3 regions of the Pseudarthrobacter sp. MDT3-1 genome follow, and region 2 is predicted to be linked to each of the others. Evidence: riboswitches for the same ligand, from Rfam matches in the RefSeq annotation. Region 2 holds a riboswitch; each other region holds the start of a gene.

What was found. Region 2 has a riboswitch for S-adenosylmethionine ahead of metX (homoserine O-acetyltransferase MetX). Riboswitches for the same ligand answer to the same signal wherever they lie in the genome.
Region 1: it holds a riboswitch for S-adenosylmethionine, as region 2 does, so the genes downstream of both, ACX80X_RS04790 (DUF1737 domain-containing protein) here and metX (homoserine O-acetyltransferase MetX) in region 2, are expected to answer to the same signal.
Region 3: it holds a riboswitch for S-adenosylmethionine, as region 2 does, so the genes downstream of both, ACX80X_RS01500 (aminotransferase class V-fold PLP-dependent enzyme) here and metX (homoserine O-acetyltransferase MetX) in region 2, are expected to answer to the same signal.

What each region holds. Positions count from the first base shown of each region.
Region 1 is NZ_JBTNDX010000004.1:175,752-183,205, reverse strand. Features, by position in the region: gene ACX80X_RS04825 (glutamate--cysteine ligase 2) at 1-536, shown strand, start outside; gene ACX80X_RS04820 (LysE/ArgO family amino acid transporter) at 632-1,255, opposite strand; gene ACX80X_RS04815 (LysR family transcriptional regulator ArgP) at 1,325-2,239, shown strand; gene ACX80X_RS04810 (DUF1905 domain-containing protein) at 2,324-2,665, shown strand; gene ACX80X_RS04805 (methyltransferase family protein) at 2,577-2,987, opposite strand; gene ACX80X_RS04800 (O-succinylhomoserine sulfhydrylase) at 3,191-4,399, opposite strand; gene ACX80X_RS04795 (rhodanese-like domain-containing protein) at 4,396-4,809, opposite strand; gene ACX80X_RS04790 (DUF1737 domain-containing protein) at 4,806-5,087, opposite strand; SAM riboswitch class IV at 5,101-5,216, opposite strand; gene ACX80X_RS04785 (hypothetical protein) at 5,342-5,842, shown strand; gene ACX80X_RS04780 (acetyl-CoA C-acetyltransferase) at 5,851-7,047, opposite strand; gene ACX80X_RS04775 (GNAT family N-acetyltransferase) at 7,152-7,454, opposite strand, start outside.
Region 2 is NZ_JBTNDX010000001.1:158,660-166,113, reverse strand. Features, by position in the region: gene ACX80X_RS00825 (glycine C-acetyltransferase) at 1-296, shown strand, start outside; gene ACX80X_RS00820 (NAD(P)/FAD-dependent oxidoreductase) at 378-1,508, shown strand; gene hutI (imidazolonepropionase) at 1,521-2,732, shown strand; gene ACX80X_RS00810 (DeoR/GlpR family DNA-binding transcription regulator) at 2,829-3,617, shown strand; gene ACX80X_RS00805 (histidine phosphatase family protein) at 3,635-4,315, opposite strand; gene ACX80X_RS00800 (CPBP family intramembrane glutamic endopeptidase) at 4,460-5,239, shown strand; gene ACX80X_RS00795 (VOC family protein) at 5,343-5,981, opposite strand; SAM riboswitch class IV at 6,190-6,304, shown strand; gene metX (homoserine O-acetyltransferase MetX) at 6,317-7,432, shown strand.
Region 3 is NZ_JBTNDX010000002.1:26,698-34,151, forward strand. Features, by position in the region: gene aroA (3-phosphoshikimate 1-carboxyvinyltransferase) at 2-1,402, shown strand; gene rsgA (ribosome small subunit-dependent GTPase A) at 1,386-2,501, shown strand; gene hisN (histidinol-phosphatase) at 2,554-3,366, shown strand; SAM riboswitch class IV at 3,526-3,639, shown strand; gene ACX80X_RS01500 (aminotransferase class V-fold PLP-dependent enzyme) at 3,675-5,114, shown strand; gene ACX80X_RS01505 (class I SAM-dependent methyltransferase) at 5,221-5,979, shown strand; gene ACX80X_RS01510 (metal-dependent transcriptional regulator) at 6,011-6,724, shown strand; gene ACX80X_RS01515 (fluoride efflux transporter FluC) at 6,725-7,159, shown strand; gene ACX80X_RS01520 (fluoride efflux transporter FluC) at 7,159-7,454, shown strand, end outside.

The sequences.
Region 1 (7,454 bases), on a different contig from region 2:
ACTTTGACGCCCGACTGTCCCGGAACCACCCCACGGTTGAGGTCCGGGTGGCCGACGTTTGCCTCCGCGCCGAGGACGCTGCCCTGATCGCGGTGCTGGTGCGGGCCTTGGTCGAATCGGCCAGCCGTGAATGGCGCGACGGCGTGGAGCCGGCGCCGGTGCCCACGGTGCTGCTGCGGATGGCGGCATGGCAGGCGAGCAGCAGTGGCCTGAACGGTGAGTTGCTGGATTTTGGCACGTTCAGGCCGGCGCCGGCCGTCGACGTGGTGCGATCCTTGGTGGACTATTTGGCTCCGGTCCTCGCCGAGCAGGACGAACTTTCCCTGGCCCGGCAGGGCATCGAGGACATCATTGCCCGCGGCACCGGCTCCACGGAACAGCGCAGGGTGCGGGACGCGGTGATGCAAGAATCGGCGCCCGACGACGGCGGGCTGGGGGCCGTGGTTGCCCACGCCGTGCGTGTCACGATGCGCGGCACTTCCGGGTTGCGTGAGGCGGACGAGGTCCCGGAGCTGCTGCGCGTGCGCCTGTCCTGAGTTCTCCCTGAAGCTTTGCGCGAACGGGCAGATATAGCCCTGCTCTTGCGCTGTGACGGGCCCACAGTGTCCGTTCGCGCCAAGAAACGACGACGTCATGCACCGACAGCCAGGCGCACACCCAGCGTGAGCATGACCGCAGCGACGAGTCCGTCCAGGATGCGCCACGAGGAGGGCCGCGCGAAGAACGGCCGGAGGACCCTGGCACCGAACCCGAGCGCACTGAACCAGGCGATGCTGGCGGCGATGGCTCCGCCCCCGAACCACCAACGCAAATCCTGTGCCTGCTGGTTGGCCACCGATCCGAGCAGCAGCACAGTGTCCAGGTAGACATGCGGGTTGAGCCACGTCAGGGCCAGTACCGTGCTGATGGCGGCGCCGAGGCCGACGGCGGGCTGCCGCCCCGACGCCGTTAGTGCTCCAGGACGAACCGCCCGGCGCGCCGCCATAGCGCCGTAGCCCACCAGGAAGGCGGCGCCGGCAAATCTGACCACGTCTACGATCACGGGACTCGACTGGAGCAGCGCCCCCACTCCGGCGATGCCCGCAGCGATGAGCAGCGCATCGGAGACGCTGCAGACCAGGACGACGGCGGCCACATGCTCGCCGCGGATGCCCTGCCGGAGGACAAAAGCGTTCTGGCTGCCGATGGCCACGATGAGGGCGAGGCCCGTGCCGAAGCCCAGCGCGGCGGGGCCTAGAAATGCAGTCAGATCCATATCCTCCAACGTACGGGCGGACATAGGATTACTCCAGCTAAATATTCTAAGCTCTATTAAGGAAAGCTAATGAAGATGTTCCAGTTCGAGCAGCTCCGGACCTTCGCGGCCGTCGTGGACGAGGGGACGCTCGAGGCGGCGGCCCGCAGCCTGTACGTCACGCCGTCGGCCATTTCCCAGCGTCTCAAGGCGATGGAGGACGCGGCCGGCCAGATCCTGTTGCAGCGCACCAACCCCGTCCGCCCCACAACAGCCGGAGAAGCCATCCTGCGGTTCGCCCGGCAGGTCCGGCAGCTCGAATGGGACGCCCAGCAGGAGCTCGGCGAGAGCAGGGACCGCCCGACGGCGCCCATTCCCTTGGTGGTGAACGCGGACTCACTCTCCACCTGGTTCATGCCTGCGCTGGCAAATCTTCCGCCGGACCTCGGCGCTTGCTTCGAACTGCGCAGGGAGGACGAGCAGCATTCCACCCAGCTCCTGCGGACCGGATCGGTGATGGCCGCGGTTACCGCAACGCCGGAACCGGTCCAGGGCTGCAGTGTGGAACCGCTGGGTTCCCTGCGGTACCGTGCGGTGGCAAGTCCCGGCTACCTCCGGCGCTGGTGGCCCGACGGGCCTGAACTTGTTGCAGGGAGCCAGGCCCCGGTGGTGGACTTTGACCGAAAGGATGACCTGCAGGACGGGTTCTTCCGCACGATGACCGGCGCGGAACTGACCGCGCCGCGGCACTATGTGCCGTCGTCGGCCGAGTTCGCCCAGGCCATCCGGCTGGGACTGGGATGGGGGCTGCTGCCGGAGCAACAGTGCCTGGCAGACCTCCGCAGCGGCGCCCTCGTGGAGCTGGCCTCCGCGAGCCCCGTTGACGTGTCCTTGTACTGGCAGCGCTGGAAAATCGACTCCCCGGTGCTCAACCAGCTGACCGCCGCCGTCCGGGAGACGGCCTCCCGGCAGCTGCGCCAGCCAGGCGGCCAGCCAGGCGCCTGAGCGGGCGTTCGCCTCACCCGCCGTTCGCGTGGCCGGGCCCCCACAGGGGATGCGTCCGGCAACGCGGCATGCCATACTCAGGCCGTGACGTCGTTGTACTCATTCCGGGCCGAACTGTGGCGCTATCCCGACGAATCCGGCTGGCACTTTCTGACCCTCCCGGTGGAGGTCGCCGACGACCTCCGGGAGGAGGCAGCGGTGTTCCGGAAGGGCTTCGGCTCGGTCAGAGTCACGGCGGAAATCTCCGGCTGCACCTGGCAGACCTCGGTCTTTCCGGACAGCAAAAGCCGCTCCTACCTGTTGCCCGTCAAGAAGGCTGTCCGGGACGCGGCGGGCATCAGCGACGGGGATGAAGTGGCCGTCCGGCTCGCCATCCACGGCGAAGACGAGGCACGTACCGGGGAACAGACAAGCGGTACTGGCTGAACTCCACCGGAAACGACGCCGCCAGGATCGCCTCTTCTCCAAGCACCCCGCGGTGCACTGCGACGGAAGCCACCGGGAGGGCCGCCACCATCCAGAGATCATCGCGCAGCAGCCCAATTCCCAGGTGCGCCAGGGCCCAGCCCACGTACATCGGGTTCCGCGAGTGCGCATACGGCCCGGCGGTTAGCAACGCATCGGGCCGGGACAACCGGGTGTTCCGGGCAGCCAGCAACGCCCAGCTGACGATTGCGCCACCCGCCGCCAACGATGCAGCGCCGATGGTCCGTACCAGAAAGTGTGGCCCGCCGAGCCGGAGCGGCATCAAACGCTGAAGGACCACGCCGACGGCGATTCCCGCCAGGTTCTGCTCGGGCAGCGGGATGTTGGAAAGCAGCCGGCCCCAGTCCCGGTGTGCGTTCATACGTCACGGCCTCCCGGCGCGAAGGGACAGTTGAGGCCCCGAAAGACGCAAGAAACAGGGCCTCAACTGTTCCTTCGCGCCAATCAGAACCAGGCCAACCAGACCTAGATGTGCTTCAGGGCCTGCTCCAGGTCGCCGATGAGGTCGTCCACGTCCTCCAGGCCCACGGACAGCCGCACCACGCCATCGCTGAGCCCGATCGCGGCGCGGCCCTCGGGGCCCATGGCGCGGTGCGTCGTGGTGGCCGGATGGGTGATGAGGGACTTCGCGTCGCCCAGGTTGTTGGAGATGTCGATGATCCGCAAGGCGTCCAGCAGCGCAAAGGCGGCTTCCTTGCCGGAGCGGCCACCCGTCGTCGCAAGTTCCAACGTGAGGACGGTGCCGCCGGCCTTCATCTGCTTGGCGGCGAGCTCGTACTGCGGGTGAGATTTCAGCAGCGGGTACTTGACCCAGCTGACGGCCGGCTGCTGTTCGAGCCATTCGGCCAGCCGCAGCGCGGACGCGGAGGAGTGGTTCACGCGCAGCGCCATCGTTTCGAGGCCCTTGGTGAGCACCCAGGCGTTGAACGCGGAGAGGGCCGGGCCGGTGTGCCGCATGAGCTGCTTGACCGGGCCGTCGATGAACTCCTTGGTGCCCAGGATGGCGCCGCCCAGGACACGTCCCTGGCCGTCGATGTGCTTTGTGCCGGAGTACACAATCACGTCCGCACCCAGCTGGCCGCAGCGCTGCAGCAGGGGAGTGGCAAAGACATTGTCGACGACGACGGTGGCCCCGGCGGCGTGTGCCAGCTCGCTGACCGCGGCGATGTCCACGATTTCCTGCATCGGGTTGGAGGGCGACTCGAAGAACACGGCCGTGGTGGGCTCCGACAGCGCGACGCGCCATTGCTCAAGATCCGGGCCGTCAACAAACACGGTTTCCACGCCCCAGCGCGGCAGGATCTCGTTCAGGATCACAAAGCAGGACCCGAACAGGGAGCGCGCGGCAACCACGCGGTCCCCGGCCGCCAACAGGGCGCCCAGGGCTGTGAACACCGCTGACATGCCCGACGCCGTCGCAAAGCACGCTTCGGTGCCTTCGAGCAGGCGGAGGCGTTCCTGGAATGTGGCTACGGACGGGTTGCCGTACCGGGAGTAGACGAAGCGTTCGTCCTCGCCGGTGAAGGCGCGCTCGGCGGCGGCAGCGGACTCGTAGACGAAGCCCGAGTTCAGGAAGACCGGCTCGGTGGTCTCCTGGAAGTTGGTGCGGTCCAGCCCGCCGCGCACCGCCTGCGTCTCGGCGCTCCAGCTGGCGGCGTCTGGGTTGAAGGTCACTTGGCTATTCCCAGATTGGTGGGCAGGCCGCGGTTCTTCCAGCCGTTGACGGTGCGCTCGCCGTAGCGGTCCGGCTCGCCCTCGAAACCCTCCAGGACGTTGTAGGAGGTGAAACCGGCCTGCGTCGCGGCGATGGCGGCGGCGATGGAGCGCTGGCCCGAGCGGCAGAGGAACACCAGTTCAGTGCCGTCGTCCACCGGGGCCTGCTGCGTCAGGTCGGTGATGAAATCCCGGTTCGGGATGCCACCCGGGAACGTCCACGGGATGAACAGGGGATCGTTGTCCGTGGCCTTCGTGTCCGGGATGCCGATGTGGGCCCATTCACCTTCGGTCCGGACATCCACCAGAATGGCGCCCTGTTCGAGTTTGGCCCAGGCCTGCTGCGGGGTGAGGTCTCCGGCGTAGCTCATGCGTGGCCCTCGCCGTCGAAATCGAGGTCATCCACGGCGGAGGCGACGGCGGCATCAGCGGTGGCGATGGCCGACGGGAGGATGAGTGCCTGCGCAACAATCACAACGCCGCCGTTGGACGTCGCGGCCGGGCTGCCGTGCAGGACATACCCTTCGGCCAGGGCAGTGGAAATCCGTTCACAGAAAGACCTGTCATCCGGCCCGGTGACAAGCCGGTACGACAGTTTCTCTTCGGGGGCGGGGGCGGGGGCGGGGGCAGGGGCGGGTGCGTCAGACACGACGGAACTCCTTCTTTCACGCTTGCAGCTCGAATGGGTCGATATGCCGAGTATTCACCTGAGGCACCCCGCCGCGAAAGGGAGGGTTGCCGACCGGCCAGTCAGGGCTTGGCGCCGGTTCTCATTACTCCCCAAAAACGTAACATCCGGCCCGCCCGGCCGCACCGCCGCCGACGTCATGTTCCGTAACCATCGCGTGCTTCCGTGACCCCGCCGTGCTTCCGTAACGCCGGCGCCGACGGGACAATCGGGTCATGGGGAACATTCGAGGGCGTTCTTTGACGGGCGCCTGGGCGCGCGTTTTGGCCGTGACGCTGTGCGCCGTGCCGGTGCTGGTGGGGGTGACAAGCTGCCGGAGCATTTTCGCGCCGGCGCCCTGCATGCCGCCGGAGTTTTCCGTCTCGCCTGCCGCCGCCAAACCCGGCGACCAGATCACCGTCAGCGCCCCGGATACCACTTGCGATGCCCGCTACGGCACCGACGCGCAGGTCCAGGTGACGGTCAAGGATGCGACCGGCACCGCGGTGCTGGAAGAGCTCGCTCCCATGTCCGACGACGGCGGCTTCACTTTCGTGTTCACCGTCCCGGCTGGCGTGGCTCCCGGGAAGGCCGGGGTCACCGCTTACCCGTACAACCTGGACTGGTGCGACGACACAGGGGTGAACAACCGGGCGGCTCAGGGGCCGGCGGAACTTGTCCGGGTTTCGTGCGCGGAACGCCTGGTGCCGCTGGTGATCCTTGGACCCGGAGCCTGACCCTGGCGTCAGGCTTTGAGGATCAGGGCGTCGCCCTGGCCGCCGCCGCCGCACAACGCAACCACGCCTGTCCCGCCGCCGCGCCGGTTCAGCGCGAGTGCCTGATGCAGGACCAGGCGGGCCCCCGAGGCGCCCACCGGGTGGCCCAGGGCGATGGCGCCGCCGTCGGTGTTGATCCTGTCCGCGTCGATCCCCAGGTCCGTGGCGGACTGCAGCACCACTGAGGCGAAGGCTTCGTTGATCTCAATGAGGTCCACGTCGTCAATGGTCATCCCTTCGAGTTTCAGCGCCCGCTCAATGGCGCGGGACGGCTGGGAATGCAAGGATCCATCCGGTCCGGCGGTCTGGCCGTGGCTGCCGATTTCCGCGATCCAGCTCAGGCCGGCCGCTTCCGCTGCTGCCTTGCTGGCCACTACCACTGCGGCGGCGCCGTCTGACAGCGGGGAGGCAGAACCGGCGGTGATGGTGGCCGCCGGATCCTTGGAGAAGGCGGGCTTCAGTGCCGCCAGCGTCTCGATGGTGGTGCCGGCGCGGATGCCTTCGTCGGCATCAATCACGACGGCGGGTCCCCGGCGCTGCGGGACCTCCACCGGAGCGATCTCCTCAGCCAGGATGCCGGCCGCCCGGGCGGCCTCCGCCCGCTGGTGCGAAAGGGCGGCGACGGCGTCCTGGTCCTCGCGGCTGATGCCCAGGCGGGCGTTCCCGGCGTCCGTGGCGGAGCCCATCAGTTCGCCTGAGACGGGGTCCTGCAGGCCGTCAAAGTTCAGTGAATCCAGCAGCGGCGCATCGCCGATGGCCACGCCGCCGCGGAGCCGGGGCAGCAGGTGCGGGGCGTTGGTCATGGATTCCTGGCCCGCCGCCACGATGAAATCAGCCTCGCCGGCGCGGATCATCCGGGCGGCATCGATCACCGCGGTGAGGCCGGACAGGCACAGTTTGTTGATGGTTACGGTGGGCACGTCCCAGCCGATGCCCGCGGCGAGGCTGGCCTGCCGGGCGGGTCCCTGGCCAGCGCCCGCCTGGATAACCTGGCCTACGATGACGGCCTGGATCTGTTCCGGCGCCACCCCGGACCGTTCCAGAGCGTTCCGGATGGCGTGGGCACCCAGTTCGCTGGAGGTGAGCCCGGAGAGGCTGCCGCGGAACTTGCCGAAGGGGGTCCGTGCGCCGCCCAGGATGACGGGGATGTGAGCGTCGTTGCTCATGGTCTGCCTTTCGGTTGCGGATTCAGGAGTGCTTGGGGCCAGCTTAGGCGAACCGTGAGGGCCGGTGAGGTGGCGCAGGCGCTGTGGATTCGGCCGCGATCGCGTCAGCCGTGGAGGAGCAGTTGGTGGAGTAGGTGGTCCTGCCAGCGGCCGGCGATCTTCAGGTACTGCGGCGCCACGCCGATTTCCCGAAACTCGGCGCGTTTGAGGATCTTGCGTGAGCGCTCATTGTCGAGCAGCGTTGCCGCCTGGACCCGGTGGAGGCCCAGTTCTGTCCGGGCATGGTCAGTGGCGAAGCGGACCGCCGCAGATCCGATGCCCCGCCGGTTGAGGGTGGAATCAACCCAGTACCCGAGGTTGGCGTTGAGGAACGGCCCGCGGACGATGCCGGTGAGGGTGACGGCGCC
Region 2 (7,454 bases):
GGACCCGGCTGTTCGATAATGCCCGGCTGTTCCGCCGCCGGATGACCGAGGAGGGCTTCGAACTCCTGGACGGCGAACACGCGATTGTTCCCGTGATGTTCGGGGATGCCGTGATGGCCGCCAACGTGGCGGACCAGATGCTCCGGCACGGCGTCTTCGTCACCGCGTTCAGTTTCCCGGTAGTCCCGCGCGGCGCCGCCCGGATCCGTGTGCAGCTTTCAGCGTCGCACTCAGCGGACGACGTCGAAGCGTGCGTGGGTGCGTTCGTCGCCAGCCGTGCGGCGGTAGCAGGCTAACCCAGCCGGGTTAACCCAGCCGCGCTAAACCCCTGGTGGGTGCCCGGCGCGGCCGCAGAGCAACTCTGCAAGGATGGAGCCATGGCAGCACACTACGACGTCCTGATTGTGGGCGGCGGCATCGCCGGCCTGTCCCTGGCCTCCGCGCTCGCGGGCAGCTGCAGCGTGGCGCTGGTGGAAGCGGAGCAGGAGCTGGCGTACCACACGTCCTCCCGCTCCGCCCGCCAGCTTATTCCGAGTTACGGCCCTGAGGTGGTCCAGGAACTCACGGTCCGGACCCTGGAGCTGATGGCGGCCCGGGACGCGCAACTGCCCGAACCTGTCCTGACGCCGCGGAGTTTTATGCTCATCGGCACCGAGGAGTCCGTCCGCGCCGAGGCCAGCGGCCACATGAGTCCCATCACGCATGACCGGGCACTGGAGCTTTGCCCTGCGCTGGTCCCCGGGGCTTTCTCCGCCGCCGGCCTGGACACCGGATCCTTCGGCTGCAACGCCCCGCTGCTGCTGGCCGACCACCGGCAGCGTGCAGAAGCCGCCGGCGCCGACATCATCACTGGGGCCCGCGTACATTCCGCCCAGCGGCTGGGCTCGGGCTGGGAGATCGGCGCCGGGCAGGAAGCTTTCGAAGCCGGGGTGCTGGTCAACGCGGCGGGCGCCTGGGCTGATGAAATCGCGGTGATCAGCGGGGTGGAGAAACTTGGGCTGCAGCCGTACCGGCGCACTGCGGCAGTTGTCGACGTCAAACGTCCCTTGCCCGAGCACAGCCCCATGGTGGCGGCAGCGGACAATTCGTTCTACTTCCGCCGCGAGGGGGAGCACGTGCTGATCTCGCCGTCGGAAACGGTGCCCAGCGGACCGGAGGACGCCCGGCCGCGGCCCGGCGATATCGAGCGGCTGATCGTGAGGCTCAACCAGCTGACCACGTTGGGAATCCGCGGAGTACGGAGCGCGTGGACGGGGCTCCGGACCGAGGCAGCCGACGGCGTCCCGGTAGCCGGTTTCGACGCCGAAGCCCCAGGGTTCTTCTGGCTTGCCGGTCAGGGCGGTTACGGTTTCCAGACCTCATCGGCCATGGCGGAGCTCGCCGCCGCGCAAATCCTGGCAGGACAGGGCGCCGGGCACAGCGCCGGGCACAGTTCCGGCGCGGCCCACCATCCGGCATCCCGGACAGCGGAGGCGCTGGCCGCCGCGCGCTGGTCCATCCGGCGCTGAACAATGGAACCTATGAGCACCCTGATCACCAATATCGCCGAGCTGATGACCCAGGACCTGGAACACCGCGTCCTTAGGAATGCCGCCGTGGTGATCGAGGGCGAACGGATCGCCTGGCTCGGTTCCGCCGCGGATGCGCCGGCGGCCGATGACGCCGTGGACGCCGGCGGCCGGGCCGTGCTGCCGGGCTGGGTGGATTCGCACACGCACCTGGTCTTCGCCGGCGACCGCACTGCGGAGTTCGAGGCGCGGATGGCAGGGGAGTCGTATTCGGCCGGCGGCATCGCCGTAACCATGGACGCCACCCGGCGGGCCTCCGATTTCGACCTCACCCGGCTGGCGATGGCGCGCGTGTCCGAGGCCGTATCGCAGGGCACCACCTACGTCGAAACCAAGACCGGGTACGGGCTGGACATTGAGCACGAGGCCCGGATCGCCCGGATCGCCTCCACCGTCGCAGACGAAGTCACCTACCTGGGCGCCCACCTGGTACCCGCGGGCACCGATGCGGAGGCCTACACCGACCTCGTCTGCGGGCCCATGCTTGACGCCGTCCGGCCCTACGTCCGGTGGGCGGACGTGTTCTGCGAGGAAGGAGCCTTCAACGTCGAGCAGTCCCGCCGTGTGCTGGAGGCGTGCCGGGCCGCCGGGCTGGGGATCCGCGTCCACGGCAACCAGCTCGGCGAGGGTCCCGGCGTGCAGCTCGCGGTGGAACTCGGGGCAGCCAGCGTGGACCACGTGAACTACCTGTCGGCCCGTGATGTGGCGGCGCTGGCGGAAAGCTGGTCCGCCTGGAATCCGGACACAGGCACGGGGGACCGCGGCACCGTCGCAACCTGCCTCCCCGCGTGCGATCTTTCCACCCGGCAGCCGCTGGCCCCGGGGCGCGAACTGTTGGACGCCGGGGTGCAGGTGGCGCTGGCCTCCAACTGCAACCCGGGTACGTCCTACACCAGCTCCATGGCGTTCAACGTGGCTACGGCCGTCCTGCAGATGCGCCTGAGCGTCCACGAAGCGGTGCGTGCCGGAACCTATGGAGGCGCGCTGGCGCTGCACCGGGAGGCAGGGCACGACGCCGACGGCGTACGGGCGGTGGGTTCGCTCGCCGTCGGGCACCGGGCAGACCTGCACATGCTCAACGCCCCCTCCGCCACGCACCTCGCCTACCGCCCGGGCATGCCGCTGACGTACGGTGTGTGGCGGGCCGGTGCGCGGGCACGGTAGCCAGACTCCGATTTGTTGACGCAAAATGATTGTTACGAACTGTTATGATCAGATAACGTCATATTCTGGTGACTGTTTGATCGCTGAGAGGCCCCCATGACCCGCACTGACCGCTTGACGGCCATCCTCAATATCCTCGCCAAAACCGGCCAGGTGGAGGTGGAAGAAATCGTGGGCACGCTGGGTGTATCGCCGGCCACGGCACGGCGTGATCTGGACAGCCTGGCCAAGCGACGGCTGCTGACCCGCACCCGGGGCGGAGCCACCACCGGCGCCCTGGCGTACGACCTCCCCGGCCGGTACAACCGTGACGACCACGCCGAAGCCAAGGAACAGATTGCCCAGGCGGCTTCGGCGCTCATTTCACCCGGCGCGGTGATCGGGCTTTGCGGCGGCACCACCAGCACGGCCCTCGCGCAGATCCTGGCAACGCGGGAGGACCTCAACGCTCCCGCCAACCAGCCCACCCTGACGGTGGTTACCAACGCCATCAATATCGCTGCGCAGTTGGCTGTCCGCCCCAACATCAAAGTCATGGTGACCGGCGGCATCCTGAACCCCCGCTCCTACGAACTGGTGGGCCCGTACACCGACATCATCATGCAAAAGGTGGTCATGGACATCGCCTTCATCGGCGTCAATGGCATCGACCCCGAGGTAGGCCCCACCAACACGGGGGAGGGTGAAGCGTCAGTGAATGCCCTGCTGGCCAGCCGGGCCCGGGTTTCCTATGTCCTGGCCGACTCCTCCAAAGTTGGCGTCAGAGCCTTCGCCACCATGGACGGCTACGCGTTCAACCGCCTGATCACCGACTCCGGTATCTCCGCGGAGGACAAGGCAGCGTTCGAAGCCAACGGCACCGAAGTGATCGTGGCTCCGCACTAAGTGACCAGCAACAACCCCTAAAAGATCATCGGCGGCGCATCCAGGACGGTCTCGTCCACCCGGCGGTCCACCCACTGGCTGAACGGAATATCGAGTTCGTACTTGCCCAGGTCGGTGCGCAGAAGGGTCCGCACCGCGGCATTGTCCGGGTTGTTGAGTGATTCGAAATACTCCACCGACCAGTGGAACCAGCGCATGCAGAACAGCCGCATGGTGAGCCCGTGGGTCACCAGCAAGGTGTTGGGGGCGTAGTCCGGCTTAGACCAGTGGCGATACAGCGTCTCCATGAACGACGAGATCCGGTCGTAGACGTCGGAGCCGGATTCGCCTTCCCGGAACCGGTAGAAGAAATGGCCGTAGGCGTTGCGGAGTTCCTTCTGGTCCTCGATATCGCCGGTGATCTGAAAATTGGCCCAGTCCTGCTCACGGAGGCGTGGCTCTTCGATCACCCGTTCCGTGAGGCTGCCAAGGTTGAGTGCCTCCAGGGTCTGGTGCGCCCGCAGGTACGGCGATACATAAACGCAGACCTGGCGGCCGTCCAGCTCGCGGCGGATCCGTTCGCCGGCCGCCGTGGCCTGCGCCAGGCCCAGGGGAGTCAACGGAATCCGGTAGTCCGGGACCCTGTTGTAGATGGACGTATCGACATTGGCCGCGGACTGGCCGTGCCGGATCATGAAGATTTTCCCTGGCGCGCTCATAAGCCCCAAGCATAGGTGCCGCCCCGAGGATGCTCTCTCACTTTTGGTGCGTTTTCGGCGGACGCTCTCTCACTTTGGTCAGCCCCGGCGAGCTGGCCACCCCCGAATCAGCGAAGAACCAGAAACTAAAGGCAAGATGGAACCATGTTGGTTCCCTCCCGCCGTCGGCTGCGGATTGAAGTCTGGATTGTGCTGGGTCTGTCCCTGGGGCAGTCCGCCGTCTACTCGGTGGTGCAGCTGCTGGACAAGATGACGCGTGCACCGCTGGCCGAAGGCACGTCCACGCTGAACCGGTCACAGAGCCCCCGCGAATACTTCGATCTCACCTACCAGCTGCTGGACATCATTTTCGCCCTCGTGCCCGTGCTGCTGGTCATCTACTTCCTTACGGACCAGCGGCAATCCGGCGCCGGAGTGAGCCCCCAAGGCTGGTCCGCCTTCCGGAAGCTGGGGTTCAACTTCGCCCGGCCGGGCCGTGACCTGCTGCAGGGCTTTGGCCTCGCGGCGCTGATCGGGATCCCGTCGCTGGGCCTCTACGCAGCGGGACGTGCCCTGGGGATCACCACCGCCATCATCCCCAGCGCGCTCGACTCATACTGGTGGACGGTTCCCGTCCTGATCCTGTCCGCGCTGCGGCACGCCATCGTGGAAGAAGTCATTGTGGTGGGTTACCTCCTGGACCGCTTCGGCAAGTTCGGCTGGAGCATGCCCCTGGCCATCTTCACTAGCTCGATGCTCCGCGGCAGCTACCACCTTTATCAAGGCTTCGGGCCGTTCATCGGCAACGCAGTGATGGGTGTGGTCTTCGCCTGGCTCTACACAAAGACCAAACGGGTGATGCCGCTGGTTATCGCACACGCGCTGCTGGACATCGTTGCCTTCGTTGGCTTCAGCCTCTTTGGCAGGGCTGTGGGCCTGGGCTAAGGGGGTTTGTCCGGCTCAGGTCCAGCTTAAAAGGATTCGGCCGCCATCGGTGGGTGGCATCATTGGCACCCGCTGATGGCGGCCGAAGCTATTGAACGTGCAATCAGATGGTGACTGCTCCGGTAGCGGTTTCGAAGGTTACTGACAGGATGCCCGGGGTTCCATGCGGAGCCACCCAGTCAACGGCCACATCCTCCAGCGGCTTCTCGACGGGCTCGCCCAGCCATTCCGTCACGCGTTCGGCGGAACCGGCTATGGTCAGGCAGCTCATCTTGACGTTGCTCTCATAGGCGTTGGACGGGTGCAAGGCGGGGTCACCCTCCCACTTGAGCATGTACGGGACCTGAGGGTCCGCGATCAGGCCCAGGATGCCGATCTGCTTCCAGACCAGCTCGCGGCCGTCCGGGAACTTGCGGTTGCCGTTGACGGCGGCACGGCCCAGGCGGTCTTCGAACGGAGCGAGGTCGTCCACTTCGACGCACCAGCCCATCCAGCCGCCGCCGGCTTCGGATCGGGCCCGGACAGCCTGCCCGAAGGGAGCCTTGTCCGATGCCGGGTGGTTCAGGACCTCCACGACTTCCAGGTATTTATGGCCCGCGAGGGGAATAATCATGTTCCGGGTTCCAAACCGGGGGTGCACGCCACCCTTCACGGCTTCAACGCCAAGGGCGGACGAGATACGTTCGGTGGTGGCAACGAGGCCATCTTGTTCACAGGCGTAAGAGACGTGATCCATGCGCATGCCATCATCTTGGCACTTTGTGATCCGGCTCTCAGCTAAGGGTAGCCTTACCGGAATCCTGATGCGTCAGGAGTGGACATTTCCGGGCGGCCAAGGGTGCGGCGGAGCCCAACAAAGACGCGGCAGGCCAGCCGCAGTAGGGCTCCCGCGAAGTCACAACCAGTCACACGCTTAGCAATAGACCGGGGCTGTTCGTACACTCGAAGCAGGTCATGAGTGCCAGCGACAGCCCCGGCTTGCTGGCCGGCAACCCTCTTTTGCGGCGGGGTGCCCCGGGTGAGGACCTGGCCTGCCGGTCAATTGACGGTGGGCAAGCGCGTAGAAAAGGTCCTTCCATGACGATTACGATTTCCCGTACCGCAGAACCCGGGAACGGTGTGGTCCGTTACGCCAGTATTGGCGGACTCGAGCTCGAAGCCGGCGGATACCTCCCGGAAGTCACCCTCGGCTATGAAACGTGGGGAACCCTCAACGCGGACGGCTCCAACGCCGTCCTGATTGAGCACGCCCTGACCGGAAGCACACACGTGACGCGCGGCGACAGCGACGAGCCCGGCTGGTGGGAACAGCTGGCCGGGCCGGGTGCGCCGGTGGACACGGACCGGTTCTTTGTGGTCTCCATCAACATCGTGGGCGGCTGCTACGGCTCCACTGGGCCGTCCTCGGATGCCCCGGACGGCAAGCCGTGGGGGTCCCGCTTTCCGTTGGTAACGCTGCGGGACACCACCGCGGCCGAGGCCAGGCTGGCTGACCAGCTGGGAATCCCGAGCTGGTACGCCGTGCTGGGCGGTTCCATGGGCGGCGCGCGGGCCCTGGAATGGGCGGTCACCTATCCGGAACGGGTTCAGCGGTGCGCCGTTATCTCGATCGGTGCCGCCAGCACCGCCGAACAGATCGCATTCGCCCAGGCGCAGACGCTCGCCATCCGCCAGGACAGCAATTTTAACAACGGCGACTACTACGGCGGTCCGCTGCCGGAGGACGGACTGGCCCTGGCACGGCGCATCGCGCACATCACCTACCGCTCCGCCGAGGAATTCCATGGCCGCTTCGGCCGGTCGGCCCAGCACCCCGAATCGCCGTTCCAGGCGGCAGCGCTGGGGGAGCGGGGCCGCTACCAGGTGGAAAGCTACCTGGACCACCAGGGCAAAAAGCTGGTGCGGCGCTTTGATGCCAACAGCTACATCGCCATCACCGACGCCCTGATGAGCCACGACGTCTGCCGCGGGCGGGGCTCGCTGAACGAGGCCTTGGGCCGGGCCACTGCCAGGTTCTTCGTGGCTGCGGTGGACAGCGACCGGCTGTACTTCCCGTCCCAGTCCCGTGAACTGGCTGACGCGCTCCCCGGCGACGTGGACGTGCACGTTATTGAGGCCCCGATCGGCCACGACGGCTTCCTGACCGAGATCGGCCAGCTCGGCGTCCAGCTCCGAGACACGTTCCTGATCTAAGCGCCAGGGGACACTTGAGCCC
Region 3 (7,454 bases), on a different contig from region 2:
GATGACCGGTTCCACCCCGCCCGCAGCCACCGACTCACACAGCTCCACCGGCACCGTTCCGCACTGGCCGGCCCCCTTCGCCAGCAGGCCCATCAACGCCACCGTCACGGTGCCGGGTTCAAAATCCCTGACCAACCGGTTCCTGGTGCTGGCCGCGCTGGCTGACGGGCCGTCCCGCCTCCGCGCCCCCCTGCATTCCCGGGACTCTGCGTTGATGATCGACGCCCTCCGCCAGTTGGGAGCCACCATCACGGAGGTGCCCGGCGACGGCGCGTTCGGGCCGGACCTTGAGGTCATGCCCCTGAGCCAGGAGGCGCCGTCGTCACGGACGCACATTGACTGCGGCCTCGCCGGAACAGTAATGCGTTTTGTTCCGCCGCTTGCGGCGTTGCGCAACGGCGTGAGCGTTTTCGACGGCGACCCCCACGCCCGGAAGCGTCCCATGCGCACCATCATCGAGGCCCTGAAAGCCCTCGGGGTGGCCCTGACCGCGGACGACGGCGGGACCCCCTCGTCGCTGCCGTTCACCGTGGAAGGCACCGGGGAAGTCCGGGGCGGCCACCTGGTGATCGATGCCAGTGCGTCGTCACAGTTCGTCTCGGCCCTCCTGCTGGTCGGCGCCAGGTTTACCGACGGACTCCACCTGGAGCACGTGGGCAAACCGGTGCCGAGCCTGGACCACATCAACATGACCGTTGCAGTACTCCGGGGCGTCGGTGTATCAATTGACGATTCCGTGCCGAACCACTGGGTAGTGGCACCAGGCCCCATCCGCGCCTTTGACCAGCGCATTGAGCAGGACCTCTCCAACGCCGGCCCGTTCCTGGCCGCCGCGCTGGCCTCCGGCGGCACCGTCCGGATCCCGGACTGGCCCGCCGGCACCACCCAGGTGGGAGACCTCTGGCGCAGCATCCTGGCGGACATGGGCGCGGACGTCAGCCTGGCTGACGGCGTCCTGACCGTCACTGCCGGGCCAGAGATCAAGGGTGCGGATTTTGACGAAACCAGCGAACTCGCCCCTACCGTGGCGGCCCTCTGCGCCCTGGCCAGCGGACCTTCACGGCTGACCGGCATCGCGCACCTTCGCGGCCACGAGACGGACCGGTTGGCCGCGCTGGTCACCGAAATCAACCGCCTCGGCGGCGACGCGGAGGAGACCAGCGACGGCCTGGTGATCCGCCCGGCAAAGTTGCACGCCGGCGTCGTCCACAGCTACGCGGACCATAGAATGGCCACCGCCGGTGCCATCCTCGGCCTCGCGGTGCCGGGCATCGAAGTCCAGGACATCGCTACCACTGCCAAGACCATGCCGGAATTCCCGCAGATGTGGGCCGACATGCTGGCCCAGGGCGCGGCTGCCGCCGACGGCATGGAAGGTTCGCCCGGTGGCACGCAGCACTGATTCCTGGGACGAGTCCGACGTCCGGATCCGGCCCAGCAAAAAGGGCTCCCGGCCGCGCACGAAGGACCGCCCCAGCCACGACGACGCCGTCACGGGCCGCATCATCACCGTGGACCGCGGCCGGTACACCGCCGTCGTCGGCGAAGACTCGGGCGACGAGCGGATCATCATCGCAGCCAGGGCCCGCGAACTCCGCCGCTCCCCCGTGGTTGCCGGCGACTTCGTCTCCCTCGTTGGAGATGTCTCCGGGGAACCCGACACGCTGGCCCGCCTGGTCCGGATCCAGGACCGCAGGACCCTGCTGCGCCGCAGCGCCGATGACACTGATCCGATCGAGCGTGCGGTGGTGGCCAACGCAGATCAGTTGGTGGTGGTGGTGGCCGCCGCAAACCCGGAGCCGCGCACAGGCTTCATCGACCGCGCCCTGGTGGCCGCTTACGACGCCGGCATTGAGCCACTGCTGCTCGTCACCAAGGCGGACGTCAAGGATCCGGCGGAACTGCTGTCCAACTACGAGCACCTGGACTTCCCGGTGATCATCAGCCGCACGTCGGACTCCGAAGCCTCAGGTATCGATGCCCGCTCCGACGACGGCCTCTCGGCCCGCCTGGACAGTGACGCAGTTTCGCAGCTCCGCGCGTACCTCGAGGGCAAGGTCTCGGTGATGCTGGGTCATTCCGGCGTGGGCAAGTCAACCATGGTCAATGCGCTCACCGGGGCCGAACGGGCCACCGGTGGTGTGAACGCCGTGACCGGCCGCGGCCGCCACACGTCGTCGTCGGCCCTAGCCCTGAAGCTGACCGGAGCTCCCGCCGGAAGCTGGATCATCGACACCCCTGGCATCCGTTCGTTCGGCCTGGCCCACGTGGACCCGGACCGGATCCTGCGGTCCTTCCCGGACCTGGAGCCGGGTACGGATGCCTGCGAGCGTGGCTGCAAGCACAACACCGCGGCCGTCAACTGCGGCGTGGATGCCTGGGTGTCCGCCGGCCACGCGGGCCCCACCGGCCCGGCCCGGCTCGCGTCCCTGCGACGGCTGCTGGGCACGGATCCCCGCCTGGTGGGCCAGGAAACCAAGGAACTCGGCAGCATCGGCTAGACGGGACGCCGATGTCCCCAACACTGCGGCCCTGAGACGGTAGTTTGGAACCATGATCCAACCCGCTTCGAGCTACAACGATGACTTGCGCCTTGCCCATGTGCTGGCAGATTCCGTGGATGACCAGACCATGAGCCGCTTCAAGGCACTGGACCTCCGCATCGAGACCAAGCCGGACCTGACGCCGGTAACGGACGCGGACAAGTCCGCGGAGGAAGCCATCCGCGGCCAGCTGTCCCGCTCGCGTCCGCGCGACGCCGTGCTGGGCGAGGAATTCGGCAGTTCGGGCCATGGCTCCCGCCGCTGGATCATTGATCCCATCGACGGCACCAAGAACTTTGTCCGCGGCGTCCCGGTTTGGGCCACCCTGATCGCCCTCGTGGACGAAGGCGAACCCGTGGTGGGAGTGGTCAGCGCGCCCGCGCTGGGCAAACGCTGGTGGGCCGCCAAGGGTTCCGGCGCGTACATGGGCAAGTCCCTTGCCGCCGCAACGCGGCTCCGCGTCTCCGACGTCTCCAAACTTTCGGATGCCTCCCTGTCCTACTCCAGCCTGGGCGGTTGGAAGGAACGCGGCAACCTGGATGAGTTCCTGGGCCTGACCGAGGACGTGTGGCGCACGCGCGCCTACGGCGATTTCTGGTCCTACTGCATGGTGGCCGAAGGTTCCGTGGACATCGCCTGCGAGCCCGAACTGAACCTGTACGATATGGCTGCCCTGGTGCCCATCGTAGTGGAAGCCGGCGGCCGCTTCACCTCCTTGGAGGGACAGGACGGGCCGTTCGGCGGCAACGCCCTGGCCACGAACTCCATCCTGCACTCAGAGGTGCTCAAGCGGCTGAACCCGGATCTGGACGATCTCCTCTAGGCACTTTCTTCGAATTATCGACGGCGGATGCCTCCTCAAGGGGGCGTCCGCCGTCGTATCTTCGACAAATGAGGCTGTTCCTCAAACGCGCGTAACAAAGTCCTTAACATTGGGCCGAGCTTCCTTTCTGCAGCGGCGGATGTTCTAGGCTTCTTAACAGGTCACGAGTGCCAGCGCGAAACCCCGGTTTGCTGGCCGGCAACCCTCCATTCGCGGTGGGGTGCCCCGGGTGACGACCAGGCCGGTCCGGAATGGACACGGCAAGCGCGGATTCCCGTTACCGGGAGTCCTTCTAGAGTGAGGTCTCCGTGACAACTGCCACCGTCTCCCCTAACACTGTTTCTCCCAGCAACGCCGCCCCCGCCAATGCCACTGCGCTGATCCACGATGACGCCGCTATTGCAGGGCGCCCCCTCTCTGCGGTCACCGGGGCGGAAATCCAGGCACCGCTGATCCAGGGCGGCCATGTCCGGTACGCGAACCTGGACTACGGCGCATCCGCTCCCGCCCTCTCCGTCGTGTCGGCCTACCTCAACGAGATCCTGCCGTTCTACGCCAGCGTCCATCGCGGCGCCGGCTACGCGTCGCAGATCAGCACCTCCGTCTACGAGAACGCCCGGGACATCGTGCGCGACTTTGTGGGCGGGCGCCCGGACGACTCCGTCATCTTCACCCGGAACACCACCGACTCGCTGAACCTGCTGGCGGGTTGCCTGCCGGCGACGGACGGACGGCCCAATGGCGATGTCCTCTACTTGGACATCGAACACCATGCCAACCTGCTTCCGTGGCAGGGAGTCCCGCACCGCAGCGTTGTCGCCGCGGACACCATCGTGGGGACCCTCGAGGTCCTCCGCGCCGAACTTGAGCAGGGCAACGTCAGCCTCCTCGCGGTCACGGGCGCCTCCAACGTCACCGGCGAGATCCTCCCGATCAAGGCCCTGGCCGCCCTCGCCCATGAGTACGGAGCGCGGATCGTGGTGGACGCCGCGCAGCTGGCGCCGCACCGGCGCATCAATATCAGCACCGACGACGTCGACTACCTCGCCTTCTCCGGGCACAAGCTCTACGCGCCCTTCGGCTCCGGCGTCCTGGTGGGCCGCACCGACTGGCTCGACGCTGGCACGCCCCACCTGGCCGGCGGCGGCGCCGTCCGCGAGGCCAGGCTCGACGGCGTCAGCTGGGCCACCGGTCCGGCCCGGCACGAGGGCGGCTCCCCCAACGTCCTCGGCGCGGCCACTCTGGCCCGCGCCACCCAGGTCATCGCGTCCCTGGACCACGACCGCTGGCACGCCCACGAGGCAGCCATCAGGTCATTCCTGGTGGAAGGGCTCGGGAAGATCGACGGCGTCACCGTGCACCAGATCTTCTCGGACACGGACGCTGAAGCGGGCACCATCGGCGTGGTGAACTTCTCCGTGGCAGGGTACGACGCCGGGCTTGTGGCCGCGTACCTGTCGGCCGAGCATGGCGTTGGTCTCCGGGACGGCCGCTTCTGCGCGCACCCGCTGCTCAAGCGCCTCGGCCTTCCCTCCGGTTCCCTGCGGGCCAGCTTCGGCGTGGGCTCACGGCTGGAGGATGCCCAGCGGCTCCTTGCCGGCCTGGAGCAACTCCGCCGGACCGGCCTGGGCTGGGACTACGTGGTGGACGCGGGCCGCTGGGTTCCGGCCAACGACTCCCGCACGTACCCTCACTGGGCTCCCAACACGCCGGGCACCGCCGGCGCGGCTCCGTGCCTTGACGACTGACTGACGCTTTCCTCCCCTGGTTCCTGACCTGACCGCTGCCCACCCGGCTGCGGCCCATGCGGTAAATTCGAAGGATACCGATGGGCTCAGTTGAAGGAGGCCGCACGTGGCACGGGGTGGCCCCAGACTTGAGCACGGACGCCGCCTGGAACTCGGACAGAGTTTCCAGGACGGCGGCGAACATTACCAGCGCGTACGCCCTGGCTACCCTGCCGACTCAGCGGACTGGCTGATCCCTGCCGGGGCCACGGACGCCGTGGACGTGGGCGCCGGAACCGGCAAGTTCACCGCCCTTCTACTGGAACGCAGCCTGGCGGTTTCCGCCGTGGATCCGTCGCCGGACATGCTCGAACAGCTGCGGGCCCACTACGCGGCGGCGGACGCGACGCAGGGGACGGCAGAGGCGACGGGACTCGCTGACTCCTCGTTCGACGTCGTAAGCGTGGCGCAGGCCTGGCACTGGTGCGATCCGCTGCCGGCGAGCACCGAACTGGCGCGGATCCTGCGGCCCGGCGGAACTCTGGGGCTGATCTGGAACCAGCTGGACACGTCCGTTCCGTGGGTGCACCGGTTGTCCCGCATCATGCACGCGGGCGACGTCTACAAGCCCGGGTTCCGCCCGGTGGTGGGGCCGGAGTTTGAAGGCCTCGAGAGCCATGTGACGCGGTGGGAGGACAGCCTCAGCACGGCGGACATCATGGAACTGACGAAGTCCCGCAGCTACTACCTGCGCGCCGGCGAAGCCACGCGCGGCAAGGTCCTCGCCAACCTCGACTGGTACCTGCACGAACACCTGGGGCACGCCGCCGAAGAGGAGATCAGCCTGCCGTACCTGACGTTGACGTGGCGGGCCACGAAGGCGTGACGGGCGCTGACCACCGGGTAGGCTTGGAAACGTGAAGACCAGCGCGCCCTCCTCCTCGATCGAGGACTACGTCAAGGTCATCTACGGCTTCACGGAGTGGCAGGACAAACCCATCACGTCCTCGCAGCTCGCGCAGCGCCTGGGGGTGGCCAATTCCTCGGTCTCGGAGATGGTCCGCAAGCTCAAGGACCAGGGCCTGGTGGACCACAAGCCATACAGCGCCATCACCCTTACAGACTCCGGGGTCCGGCTGGCATTGTCCATGGTGCGCCGGCACCGGCTCATTGAGACCTACCTGGTGCAGGAGCTTGGTTACAGCTGGGACGAAGTCCACGACGAAGCCGAACTGCTGGAGCACGCGGTGTCGGACACGTTTATTGAGCGTATGGCGGCAAAACTGGGCAACCCGCAACGCGACCCGCACGGTGACCCGATCCCCGCCGCGGACGGCACGGTGCTGCTGCCCGAGGCCCATCTGCTCGGCGAACTCGATCCCGGGCACACCGGCCGGATCACCCGTATCAGCGACGAGAACCCTGATCTGCTGCGGTATCTTTCCGCCGAGGAAATCGACCTCGACGACGAGGTCGAGGTAGTGGGCCGTAAGCCGTTTGGCGGAGCGCTGGTGGTGCGGATCAGCAACGCCGGCAGGAAGCGGGACTACGATCTCGCGGATGAAGTCACCGCGGCGCTCTGGGTCCACAGTGACCACCCCCATACCGGCTGCACCCTCAGCGGCAGCTGAATGACGAACGTCCGCGCGCCGCATTGGCGGGCCTGGCTGGCCGTGGCGGCAGGCGGCCTCGCCGGAACGGAACTCCGGTACGGGCTGGGACTCGCCTTTCCGGAAACCGTGGGGGCAATGCCCTGGACCACCCTGGCCATCAACGTCACCGGAAGTTTTGTGCTGGCTGCCCTCACTACGGTCTGGATGGCCCGGCCGCAGACGGCATTCTGGCTCCGCGCCGGCCTGGGGCCCGGATTCCTGGGCTCGTTCACCACGTTCTCAGCAGTCGTTTTCTCGAGTGACCAGCTGTCCAGGGCCGGCGAACATCCCGTGTGGATCGCCTACCTGGGGCTATCCCTGCTGCTGGGACTGGGCGGCGCGGCCGGTGGCTGGCGGACCGGACGGCTACTCACCGACCGGCTGCAGGGTGACCGGGCGGGGACAGCGCCGTGATGGGCGCGGTCCTGGTGGGAGTGTTCGGCATGGCGGGCGCCCTGCTGCGCTTCGCCGTCGACAGCTGGTTCGCCCACCGCGAGGGGCTCCGCACGGCCGTCAGCCCGAGCGGTAGGCTGCGGCACTGGCCGTGGGCCACGCTCACCGTCAACGTCACCGGGTGCCTGATCATCGGACTGTCCATCGGCATCACCGGACGGCTCGGCCTTGCCCCCGAGTGGCAGACCGCTGTCGCCACCGGCCTGGCGGGCGGGCTCACCACGTTCAGCTCCTGGACCACCGCCACGGTGCGGCT